DNA from 2 places in the Heyndrickxia acidicola genome. Region 2 is predicted to be linked to the other one. Evidence: riboswitches for the same ligand, from Rfam matches in the RefSeq annotation. Region 2 holds a riboswitch; the other holds the start of a gene.

Region 1 (6,323 bases), 2.6 Mb from region 2:
TCCAGCTCATCCAGCCTTTTGAACAGGGCTTCATACGCCTCATCATAGGCTGCCTGTGATTTTGCAAATCCACACTTATAGACTCCATTGTTAATATCCTGAAAAATGACGGCATTTAACTCATCAATTTCTTCCCGCAGATGCACAGGATATAAATCCGGGGCATGTTCTTTGTGGAATGGGGCCCACACCGTTTCAAAGTAGTTTGTCAGATTGGAATAATCATTATTTACAACCTGCTGTGTCTTGACATCTACGATCACTGGAACGGTTGGCCTTCCAGCGTATTCTGGATCCGTTTTTTTATAAATTTCACTCATATATTGAATCCCCAGCACTGCATCCTTTTCATTTTCATCCAAGGAAAACTCCCAGTCGATGCGGGGCAGCCTTGGGCGAATGGGACTCGCAGTGCCTAAACTAATGGCTGCTTCCAACCCCAGAATTTTTCTGACGATAACCGAACGGTGCGCCCAAGGACAGGCAGCCGACCATAAAAGGCGATAGCGCCCGCCTTCAACCGGAAGCTGGCCTGGTTCGTATCCAAAAGGAGTAGAGAACTGATTTTTTTGCCGTTTAAAAGATCCGTCTTCATTAAATTCATTTGTTTTTTCTGGAACGCTTTTTAGTTCATGGTTTTCTTGGGAAACCTCCATTATCCTTCACTCCCTATATTTTTTAGATAGTCTCTGTTAAAGCTCCATGTTCATTTAGGATGGGACCTCTTCCTTATAAAAGCGGATTAAGGCGCGCCGCGGGGCTTGAGAATGGCCTCTATAAATTGCGGCCTGTATCATTAACGTAAATTTCTCTTTTTATTTATATTTTCAGTTTATACTAAAATATTTAAAAATTCGTTTTGAAAGGATTAATTCTAAAAATATTTTTCAATTCCTTTCACTTGACCTGCTGAGCCGACTATTAAATTTTTAGGCTTTGTTAAACGACACTTGTTTTTTAGAGCATTCGTGTGAAACGGCGTTTCACACGAACGCTCTAAAAAATGAGCAGTTATCAATATTAAAATTTAAAACAGTCTTTTTAAAAAAATATTGAACTGAGAGTGATTGCCTGGAACGTACGAGAAGATTTACGTTTGAAGAAAATATTACTAGTTATCATGACTTCCTATCGGGTATCAGAATAGCGACCCTCGATATACTAGAGAAATTCAGAAGACAGCGAGGTTTGAAGGAGGATGTTTCATGTTTGGCACGATCGATGTTTTCAAATTTCTTATTTCGTTTTTTCTCATTTTCCCCATAGCCACCATCATTCATTTAAGCGGTCATATTTTTTTCGTAACGCTATTCGGAGGATCGGAAAAGAAAATGATTATTGGATGTGGAAATAAGCTTTTTGCTTTCTGGAAAATCGAAATAAGGAAGTTTTACTTTTGGAATGGTGCATGTGAATTTAAAATGTTAAAGTACGATAATCGTTTCACCAATATGCTGATTTATATTGGCGGTGCATTGTTTAATCTAATTAGTATGATCGTTGTCAACAGACTCACTCAAATAGGCATATTTAAAGAATCCGTGTTTACCTCACAATTTATTTACTTTTCCTTTTATGTCTTATTTTTCTCCTTATTCCCCATGTCTTTTCAAAATGGTTCTCCGAGCGATGGCAAAGCAGCGGTGCTAGCATTTAAAAAACAACATGATGATAAGATAACAGATGATATCCAAATTAAAATAAAGGATGGTGAAGCATCTGACTAAATTAAAAATTTAATTTTACGAGGGTATGTTTAAACGCCCCGGAATAGGAAATGAAAGAGATAACGATTCTTATTAAAGGAGGGATGACATGCCATACCGCTCATTGGACGATCTTCCGGAAGCGGTCAAAGACCACTTGCCCCATCATGCCCAAGAGATTTTTAAAGAAGCTTTTAACTCTGCCAGCAAAGAATATAAAGAGGAAGAAACTGCCTTTAAGGTAGCATGGAGTGCGGTCGAAAAAAAGTATAAAAAAGAAAATGGAAAATGGGTAAAAATATAAGAAAAGTGCAAGCGCCTTGCTCATCGGCGTACGAATTTAAGAGTCTTTGACTGAGATAAAGGAAACTAGATGTTGACTTATCGCAGGGAGAAGACGTAGAAATCCGCTAGCCGATAGGTGCCGGAGTTAGACAGAGACAACGGGACTTTTTATTAGAAAACATCTGCTTTTACTTCAGCAGATGTTTTTGCATTCCTGCTTGTTTTTATTCTGGGCTGTTTTCGCATAAATTGTTGCTTTACGTACAAAGGACTTTTCCGTATGTTGTCTGTTTTCGCGGCATCTTTTTTCGTGTGCTATTGACAATTATTACTGAATATATATTTAAATGGTATTTTTGTATCCAATAGCAACAAAGTTCACAAAAAGATCCTTATTCTAAAAGCTTTAAGATCCTTACTTATTTGGTCTAGTAACAATATGTGCTCCACCGTACTTCCGATTTAACCTTATTGACCAAGACAGCAATTAAAAACAGCATGAGGACCTTTAATGCCACACGCTGCTCTTTTATCCTATACCTTTTCTATGCTTTCAAGTAAAGCATTATTCCCTTCATAGGAATAATTAAGAATGTGAAGATAATCCTCCTTCGTTATATCCCTCACATTACTGGGTGTTGAATTATTTTCAGCGGCCAGCTCTGCAATTCTTGGAAAATCCTCTTTACGGACTCCAGGTAAATCCTTCAGCCTTGGTATTCCAAGTCCTTTTGTAAATTCGAGAATCCCCGAGACTAGCTTTTCAACGGCCTCTTGATCCGAATCGTTCTCCCTTGCAAACCCCATTTGCCTTGCTAAATCCACATGTACTGTTTTCTCTGTTTCCGCATTAAATTTTAGAACGTGTGGTAAAAATACGGCATTTGCTACTCCATGCGGTGTATCATACAGGCCGCCAAGGGCTTCTGCCAGGCAATGGACAGCAGCTACATCACTGGAGCCAAAACACATTCCGGCCAGAAGGCTCGCTTCCAGCATATCACAGCGTGCCTTTTCTTTTCTTCCATTTCCAACAGCTTTAGGCAAGGTTGAAACAATGATTTTCATCGCCCTTGCTCCCAGGGCCTGGGATATCGGGTTGGTTATTTTGCAGGTAGAACCTTCGATTGCATGGACCAAGGCATCCACACCCGTCGCAGCAGTCACACTCTGGGGGACGGAGAATGTCAGTTGTGGATCCAGCACAGCAAGTGCCGGACGTAATGCGGCATCTTTGAGTGTCAGTTTACGGTGCGTGGCAGCTTCTGTAATAACGGATGATCGTGTCACTTCAGATCCGGTTCCTGCGGTGGTAGGGACACAGATAATCGGAGCAATATTGGCATAAGGCCGTTTCCCTTCAATATATTCGATTGGTGTACCGCCATTCGGTCCCAGTAATGCGATCGCTTTACCCGTGTCCATGGCGCTTCCTCCTCCTATTGCCACTACTGCCTCCATTTTTTGTCCCCTATACAGCTTAGCCCCTTCCAGACATTCAGTATCCCTCGGATTTTGGGAGAGACGATCAAACAGAACAACACGGTATCCGGATTTCTCCAGCGATTCTTGGACCGGCTTTACTAATCCTGCCTTCACCACTCCCGGGTCACTCACTAATAAGAGGGATGATCCTGTAGAGATAGAGCGAAGAAAAATGGGCAACTCTAATGATTTCCCCATTCCCATTTCAATTCTCGTATTACAAAAATAGCTGTAGCTCATCATTTTGGTTACGCCCTTTCTGCTGTGTTTCTTTTTTTCATCAGGCAATTGAAACCTATCTACCCTATTATTCGAAGCTTCTGCCTCAAATCCTTCCGATACCAGTAATAGAATAAAAAAAAGCCCGATCCCATTAAGGTTCGGGCAAACTAGAGAAATAGAGATAAAACAACAGGTCCAGTATGTTTAAACAATGGGCTTATGATTATCTTTTAATTGTTTAATTGCTTTATTTCTATATAAATACAAGACAATTAACAGCACAAACCATATCGGTGTCAGCATCACCGCTAAGCGTGTAGCTTCAGCAAATAACATGATGATTAATATAAAAACAAATAACGCAAGAATAACATAATTAATAAAAGGAGTTAACGGTGCTTTAAAAATTGATTTTTTTCTTAAATCCGGCCGCAGCTTTGAATATCGGATATGCGAAATTAAGATAATCCCCCACACCCAGATAAAACATATTGCACTAATCGTAGTGACAATGCTGAAAGCCTGTCCTGGAATTAACTTGCTCAATAGAGCTCCGCCTGAGAGAACAATGGCCGATGTCAGCAATGCTCTGCCGGGCACATGGCTTTTATTCAATTTCGAAAGGCTTCGCGGTCCATCATTTTGTCTGCTTAGATTATATAAAATTCTGCTTGTCGAAAATAAACCGCTGTTAAAGGCAGATGCCGCAGATGTTAAGACTACAAAGTTAATGATTCCAGCTGCAACTGGAATCCCTACAAGGGTAAAAGTTTTGACAAAAGGACTGCTTGACTCAATTAATTGATTCCATGGATTAATACAGAGAATGATAAATAGAGCTCCTACATAGAAAAATAGAATTCTCAACGGAATTTTATTGATTGCAGATGGAATGTTCCTCTCTGGATTGGCTGTTTCTGCAGCTGATACCCCTATTAATTCCACTCCAACAAACGCAAAAACGACCATTTGAAAAGAGAACATAAAGCCGGATACCCCATGCGGGAAGAATCCGCCATGACCCCAAAGGTTTTTTACCGAAACCGTTCCTGTATCTGTATGAAACCCCATCACAAGCAAAATAACCCCAATGATGATTAACGCCAGAATGGTGACCACTTTAATAATTGCAAACCAAAATTCCAGTTCTCCAAAAAGCTTAACAGTCAACAAATTTACTAACAATAAAACCAGTAAACAGATTAATGCCGGAATCCATTGCGGGATATTGAACCAATAACGCACATATACACCCACCGCAATGATGTCAGCCATTGCCGTCATAATCCAGCAAAACCAATAGGTCCACCCTGTTACAAAACCTGCCCAGGGGCCAATATACTCTGCGGCAAAATCGGTAAAGGACTGATACCCCGCATTGGATAAAAGCAATTCTCCTAAAGCTCTCATCACAAAAAACAGCGCAATTCCGACAATTAAATAAGCGAACAAAATAGAAGGGCCGGCCAATTGTATCGCTTTGCCCGAGCCCAAAAATAACCCCGTACCAATGGTGCCTCCAATGGCGATCAATTGTATGTGTCTTGTTTTCAGCTCTCTTTTAAGTTCATCCTGTGCCATCCCAAATTACCCCCGTTTGTATATTTCTCTTTGTACTACAGGCTTTATTCATAGCAAAGCCAAAATAAAAAGAGATCGGAGCAGTTCTCCAATCTCTTTTAGATGTCCATATAACAAATACAATTCTATTACTCTTCAAAGAATAATAAATAACACTCATTATACTTCTGTCCTTCTGCCTGAGATTGTGAACCCTTCGGCGCCGCCACTATTGCGGTCTCTCCAGAAACTGCTCCTGCTGGAGTTTTATCCCCAGCAATCATAGCTATTCAATATTTGATTGTTCTGTATAAATGCAATCTTGCATTTATACTCTTCACTGATAGTTTCCTCATTATATCAATGGCAGATTTATAGGTCAAGGAAAGGAGATTGGGGTTAATAGAAGAAAATGGATCTATTATTACATTAAAAGATGCTTTTTTAACAGTGTATATCATCATTTCTTTCCTACAAAAAAAGCTCCCGACCGGAAGCTCTTTTTACGTATGATGATCTATCCTTCTGCTTAAGCATTATTACCTGATGAGTAAGTAGGGACAAAATTAGCATGAGTATGATTTAATTTTTTCGTTTCATATACAATACTGGACTGTAAATTGCTGATTTCATTATAAAACGGCGCTAAATATACTTTTTGGCCGGATTGCTTTGAAACTTGGTCCAGCTGATTTTTATAGCCTGTCAGCTGATGAGAATTAGCTTTAAGTTTTTTCAATGTGGACTTATAAAAACCCAATTCCTTTTTAGCAGAAGCAGTGTTTGAGTAAAATTCATCTATTTTTGGTACGATTTCCTGAAAATTGGTATCCGTATTATCGATATATTGATTAATATGGTTAAGGAATGCTGTACGACTACTTCCCTTAGGTGACAGGGCTTTTTTGCTGATATTTTTTACGTCCATGGCCGTGATGACTGCACTGCTGGCAGGGTGATGAACAGACATTTTTTCTTTTGGCTGGGCAGTTGAAGCATGTGCAGCAGGCGCTGCAATCAGTCCAAGTGCTAGTGCACATCCAGCTGCAGAGAAGATACTTTTTT
Region 2 (6,323 bases):
TTTTTAGAAGCAAGCTTAGACAGTTCTTTTAATAATGAAGTTTCGGATTTTGCCGGTTTAATATTGTATTGCCCTTTAAAGCGGACTTTTTCCGGAATATCACTAAACAATTCATCAACAGATGAAACCCCTATTGTTTTTAGCATCTCGTTTTGGTCTTGTTCTGTCATTGGTAAGTAACGATGCTTTGCCATACGTGAATTCTCTCCCATCCTACTGTTTTACTATTTTATAAAATGGTGTTGATATAACGGCTGCTTTCAGACGTTTCCCGCGTATTTCCACCTCGAGCTGGCTGCCAATTTCACTATACTCTGCTTTTACAAGAGCAAGCCCAATGCTTTTCTCAAGAGTTGGAGACTGGGTGCCTGTTGTCACCTCGCCGATCTCCTGACCATTTGCAAAGACTTTATATCCATGTCGTGGAATTCCGCGTTCCAGCATTTCAATCCCCACAAGCTTCCTTGGCACTCCATTTTCTTTCTGGCTTTTAAGTGCTTCTTTTCCAATAAAGTCACTGTCTTTATCCAATTTCACAGCAAAGCCAATTTTTGCTTCCAGCGGACTGATATCTTTGGATAGTTCCTGCCCATAAAGTGCGAGAGTTGCTTCAAAGCGAAGCGTATCCCTTGCGCCCAGGCCGCAAGGAAGAATTCCTTCTTCTTCTCCGGCAGCAAGCAGTGCCTTCCATAAATGGACTGCATCACCTGACTGGGAATAGATCTCAAACCCGTCTTCTCCGGTATAGCCTGTCCGGGAAACCAGGGCAACAGCTCCATCCACATTTACTTTTTCTTTGAATTTAAAGGGCTTGATTTCAGATAAATCCGTGTCTTTGACAAGCTTTTGAAGGATACGCTCAGCCTTTGGACCCTGTATAGCTAACTGCGAGATTTCAGCTGAGATATTTGTCAGGATGACATCTCCTTCAATATGCTGTTTTAACCACTCAAAGTCTTTTTCAATATTAGAAGCATTTACAACTAATAAATAATCCTGGTCCTTGCACTTGTAAACAAGTAAATCATCTACCGTTCCGCCGTTTTCATAGCACATCGCCGTATATTGCGCCCCGCCATCGGATAGCTTGGAAACATCATTTGTCAGCATCTTCTGTAAAAATGACAGACTGTCTGCACCCTTTACCGTAAATTCTCCCATGTGTGATACATCGAATAAGCCGGCATTTGACCTTACTGCCTGATGCTCCTGTTTAATGCTTGAAAATTGAACAGGCAATTCCCATCCTCCAAAGTCAATGGTTTTTCCGCCATATTCCTTGTAGACTTCAAATAGTGGTGTCCTTTTTAATTCTTCCACCGAGCTTCCCCCTGTCGCATCCCGTATTGTTTGTGTTTGGTTCAATTATCAAACCTGTGTTTAGCTGACATCTAAAGCTGCATTTGTTTTAAAATTTAGACATAAAAAAAGACAGAATAACCCCTAAGTGTTTTCTGTTCTCTGTCCTGGCACCTGAAAGTTTACCAAAAGGTTTTCCTCGTGGGTGGCTTTCTTTCATAAGAAAGCTCTCTCCAGAGCTGCGTCCGACATGTGTCTTTTTGCCTGAGAGATTCACAACCATGTTGCTTGCTCCTTCGGCGCTGCATACGCAGTCTCTCCCCATGTCATCATTCGCCTATATTTAATTTAATAATGGGCATACTGATAAAAAACACTAGCAAGAAAGTCTTTTGATATGTCCTTTATTTATAAGCTTTAAAACTATTTTCATCCTATCATTAAACATCTATTTTTAGCAATCTTTTTTTAAACTTTTCATAAAATTTCTACCTAATTTTCGCCGAAAAACCGAATGTTTTTCATCAAAAAACCATAAACATTCGTTTATTTTTAAAAAAGGAGAGTCTCAGCATGGATATTAGCATTAATTTTGACCAATCCTGGGGAGAAGAGTTATTACAGCGCTTTCAAAACGATGGTCCATGGGGCAATTGGGAGCTTTATAAACTGGCCATTGAAATGGAAAAGCACCATATTATTCCAGAATTCGAGGGATTGCAGGCTCCAAAGCATTTATCCGGCCTCAAACCCCTTCCCCATCAGCTGGAGGTCGCCAAACAGGTAGTCGAAAATATGAATGGGAAAGCCATTCTTGCAGATGAGGTGGGCCTCGGTAAAACGATTGAAGCTGGCTTAATTTTAAAGGAATATATGATTCGCGGACTCGTTAAAAAAGTATTAATTTTAGTTCCCGCTTCTCTTGTTTCCCAATGGGCATTTGAATTAAATACAAAATTTTATATTCCCGCAATAGCCCAGAAAAAAAGCTATGTCTGGGAACAGTGCGATTGTGTGGTGTCCTCTATTGACACTGCCAAGAGAAGCCCTCACCGAGAAATCATTTATGAACAAAATTACGATCTTGTAATTATTGATGAAGCCCATAAGCTAAAAAACCATAAAACTAAAAACTACGAATTCGTTCAAAATCTTAAAAAGAAATTTTGTTTATTGTTAACCGCTACTCCAATTCAAAACCGTATCGATGAGATTTTCCATCTTGTTTCCTTATTAAAACCCGGCCACCTTGGAAATGAATCCTTTTTTATGGATAAATACAAAAAAGGAGACCGTTCGATTAATGAGGATGAACATTTACGTCACTTGGTAAATAAAGTCATGATTCGAAATCGCAGGGCTGATACCGGGATAGAATGGACAAAACGCCATGTACAGACGGTGCTGATTGACTTTTCTAAAGAGGAAAGGGCGCTTTATGATGCCCTGCAAATCCTCCGTGATTCGGAAAGCCCAGCAGCAAATGCAGGTTTTTCATTAATGACCCTCCAAAGAGAAGCCTGCTCAAGCAGAGAAGCTGTCTACTATACTTTAAAAAATATGTTAAAGAAACAGGAAGCACCCTCTCCTGCTTATGAAGAGAAAATTGCCTTTTTAATAAAAAAAATTGAAGATATCACCAAAAACTCAAAGGCAGAAAAAACACTTGAATTAATAAAAAACATAAATGATAAAGTCATTATTTTCACAGAATACAGAGCTACTCAGCTATACCTGCAATGGTTTTTAAGACAAAATGGCATCAACTCGGTTCCATTTCGCGGAGGCTTTAAAAGAGGGAAAAAAGACTGGATGAGAGAGCTATTTCAAAAGCATGTACAAGTTCTCATTGCAACTGAGGCTGGAGGAGAAGGAATTAACCTCCAATTCTGCCACCATATGATTAATTTTGATCTTCCTTGGAATCCAATGCGACTAGAGCAAAGAATCGGAAGGGTTCACCGCCTCGGGCAAACGGAGGATGTACACATCTATAATTTTGCAACGAAACATACAGTGGAGGATCATATCCTTAAGCTGTTGTATGAAAAGATCCACTTATTTGAACGTGTTATCGGAGAATTGGATGATATTTTAACAAAATTAGATTTTGGAAAATTAGAAGACCATTTATTGGACATTTTCAAGCACTCGAAAACAGAGGGTGAAATGAAAATTAAAATGGACAACTTAACAGAAATGATTCAATTCGCAGAAAGTCTGGAACAAGGAATGGAGGAAGATTACCGTGCAGCAGGAGGAAATTCATCAATATCTTGAAAAATATTTTCATGCCAATCAATGTGAATTTCTCGAGAATAAGGCGGGTTACTTAACCGTTCAATTAACGATTGATTTAGATAAGGAATTAATGAACCGTCCTTTTTACTGGCATTATCTTGAAAAGACAGGAGGAATGCCCAACCCTATGAAGCTGACCCTCATAACGGACAGTAACAAAGCCGATGAGACAATAAAGGGGGAGGCACTTCATTTTGGTGCTCCGCGTCTTCATCAAATTTTTCAGTCAACCAAAAAATTTGCCCATTATATTCGTTTATACGAGGAAGACGTTCTTCAAAAAGAAAGGCAGAAATCTTTATTTCCCTGGCTTGGATTGAACTTGAAAGTATCCTATCAATGTGACCGTAAACGGGATGTTTTCCGTTCTTTTGGTTTAAATTTGATTAATGGTGTTTTAGTCGAAGAATTCCAAACACACCTTGAAGGGAAAACACTATCTCCCAAAATTCCGGATCTTTATTTTACCTTGAGTCCGATTATTATGCCTAAGAGCGGTGTGATGCGAATAGAAAAATTTTTACAAACAGAAATCACCAATGAAGATGCCTCATGGGCAGAATCCGCCATTCAAAGATGGGAAGAAGATTTGGCATTATTGAACCATTTTTACGAGGATATGGATGAAAAGCCGGAAGCCTTCGAAATAGAAAAGCAGGCTTTAAGAGAGCAATATGAGCCTAAAATTCACATTGAAATTATTAATGGCGGTTTATTTTATCTTATAGACAGCCATATTCCGCAGCAGAATTAAAACAAGGCAGTTTTTGCTTGCGTTCATGAGATACCCCTTAAATAAATGAACCAGCCGTACCCGGCTGGTTCTACTTTCGTTTCAGTAACATTAGAAAAGCGTAAGGCAATAGCCCAAACCAATTGAGCAGAAATGGAGGCTTCTCCTCTTTTTTCTGAATTCTTTTTTGTTTTCGTTCAGATTTTGGGACGCTATAATGCTGCACGAATGTTTGTGTAATATATTTAATATAGTCATTTGTCGACACTTTGAGGACACCACCTTTAACCGGAAGTATGCCCTATACTTTATTTATTTAAACGATCCATAATTTTTCCGACCGTATCTTCTACGCTGTCCAAAGAAGTATCAATAATGATATGTGCACAATTTTCATAAAAAGGCTCTCTCGCTAGATAAAGCTCCTTAAGCTCCGTAAAGGATCGATTTACGGCATTCGGTCTGTCAGGATCGCCCATGATTCTATCAATGGCCACTTCAGGAGGACACTTCAAAAAAACGGTCAAACCATTTTCTTTAAGCCATTTTCTGTTCTCTTCTTTCAGAATGATACCGCCGCCGGTGGCAAGAATGCCATTAAATTCTCGCGTCTCTATCAGTTTTTCTGTTTCCTTGTTCCGAAAATATTCTTCTCCAAAAAGCGAAAACATTGCTGATATCTTTTGGTTTTCATCTTTTTCAATCAACTCATCCAAATCAGCTGCAGGGTACCCAAGAGATTGAGAAAGAGCCTTTCCGACAGTTGTTTTTCCTGCTCCCATAAAACCTATTAAATAGATAGGGGCCATAAATATCCCCTCTCCTTTCATTTAACCACCCAATTATAAAGTCGTTTTTGTTTTCTATTATAAAGTACATCCGTGAAAATTTCATTGTTTTGGCCATAATGAATATCTAAAGAAAATTTGTATACATCCCCTCCCTCCTGCTGAGTAGAGTAAAATACTGAATCACGTCCAAATGACACTCTTCCGCCTGGGGGAATCCTGCTGCTCTCTACCTCCTCCATTTGCTTCTTGATTGTTAACAGAGCCATGCTGTTTTGATGATAATAACTCAATGTCTCATAAGAAAAACGTTTCTCAGCCATATAAATCTGCACTGCAGAAAGGACAATGGCAATCGAAAGACTAACGAAGATAAGTGTTAAAGGAAAGATAAAACCTCTCTCACTTTTCAATGCTGCTCCCTGCCTTTTCTATTGTTTTCCCGATTGGGCTGCTGCTTGGTTCAAAAGCACAAATCGCTATATGTGCTTCCCGTTCGCGCCCATCCTGAAACGTCACCAAAACATTAAAACCAGCTGAATCCGGAAGGAAAGATACAGTATCTACCTTTTGCAATACAACCTCATGCCCAGTATTCTCCACTCTCCGTCTTATGCTATTGGCATATTGTTCATAGGATACCTCCGCACCCTTTACTGTGAGCTTTAATTGGGATTTGCCCGCAATGTAATCCGTGCTATACATTATTTCCTGCCTCATCTCAATCACAAAAAGATTCCATTCATAATTTTCTTCAGGGGCAAAAGCACGGTCCATTTGTTTAAATGCCTGGATAATAAGAGGGTAAAAGCTTAATATCATGGCTGCAGTCATCATTGTAAGGATACTTTCTACTAACGTAAAGCCGTCTTGATTAGAAACCTGTTTCCATACATTCTTGAAAATCTTCATACTTTACACATGCCCTTTCCCCTCTTTGGTCCTGAATAAAATAAGTGGTATATTCAGTTTTATCCTCTTTAATGCTTTGATCCTTCGTATCATCAGACATGACCGCTCTTTCAATGGCTTGATATAAAAATCGCTCTGCCGTTGTCAGCTTTTTTGATTGCTCGAGCTGAAGCATCATTTTAAACAGGATAGGAAATAGGGTAACAGTCACAATGAGAAGAAATCCAAAAGCCAGCAAGCTTTCTGCCAGCGTAAAGCCTTTTTCATTATGAAACACTGAACCTCCCCCT

Evidence for each region. A riboswitch is a leader RNA that binds a small molecule or an ion and turns the genes downstream of it on or off. The one in region 2 is predicted to bind glycine.
Region 1: another riboswitch for glycine. It lies ahead of A5N88_RS13890 (amino acid permease); the one in region 2 lies ahead of gcvT (glycine cleavage system aminomethyltransferase GcvT).

Annotation. Positions count from the first base shown of each region.
Region 1 is NZ_KV440953.1:2,963,975-2,970,297, forward strand. Features, by position in the region: gene A5N88_RS13870 (glutathione S-transferase family protein) at 1-656, opposite strand, end outside; gene A5N88_RS13875 (hypothetical protein) at 1,206-1,727, shown strand; gene A5N88_RS13880 (ChaB family protein) at 1,816-2,010, shown strand; gene A5N88_RS13885 (iron-containing alcohol dehydrogenase) at 2,526-3,719, opposite strand; gene A5N88_RS13890 (amino acid permease) at 3,903-5,279, opposite strand; glycine riboswitch at 5,437-5,515, opposite strand; gene A5N88_RS13895 (hypothetical protein) at 5,788-6,323, opposite strand, start outside.
Region 2 is NZ_KV440953.1:353,067-359,389, reverse strand. Features, by position in the region: gene gcvPA (aminomethyl-transferring glycine dehydrogenase subunit GcvPA) at 1-194, opposite strand, end outside; gene gcvT (glycine cleavage system aminomethyltransferase GcvT) at 214-1,320, opposite strand; glycine riboswitch at 1,460-1,538, opposite strand; glycine riboswitch at 1,542-1,632, opposite strand; gene A5N88_RS01615 (DEAD/DEAH box helicase) at 1,873-3,579, shown strand; gene A5N88_RS01610 (YqhG family protein) at 3,548-4,354, shown strand; gene A5N88_RS01605 (YqzE family protein) at 4,425-4,601, opposite strand; gene A5N88_RS01600 (shikimate kinase) at 4,642-5,142, opposite strand; gene comGG (competence type IV pilus minor pilin ComGG) at 5,160-5,534, opposite strand; gene comGF (competence type IV pilus minor pilin ComGF) at 5,524-6,033, opposite strand; gene A5N88_RS01585 (type II secretion system protein) at 5,996-6,310, opposite strand; gene comGD (competence type IV pilus minor pilin ComGD) at 6,300-6,323, opposite strand, start outside.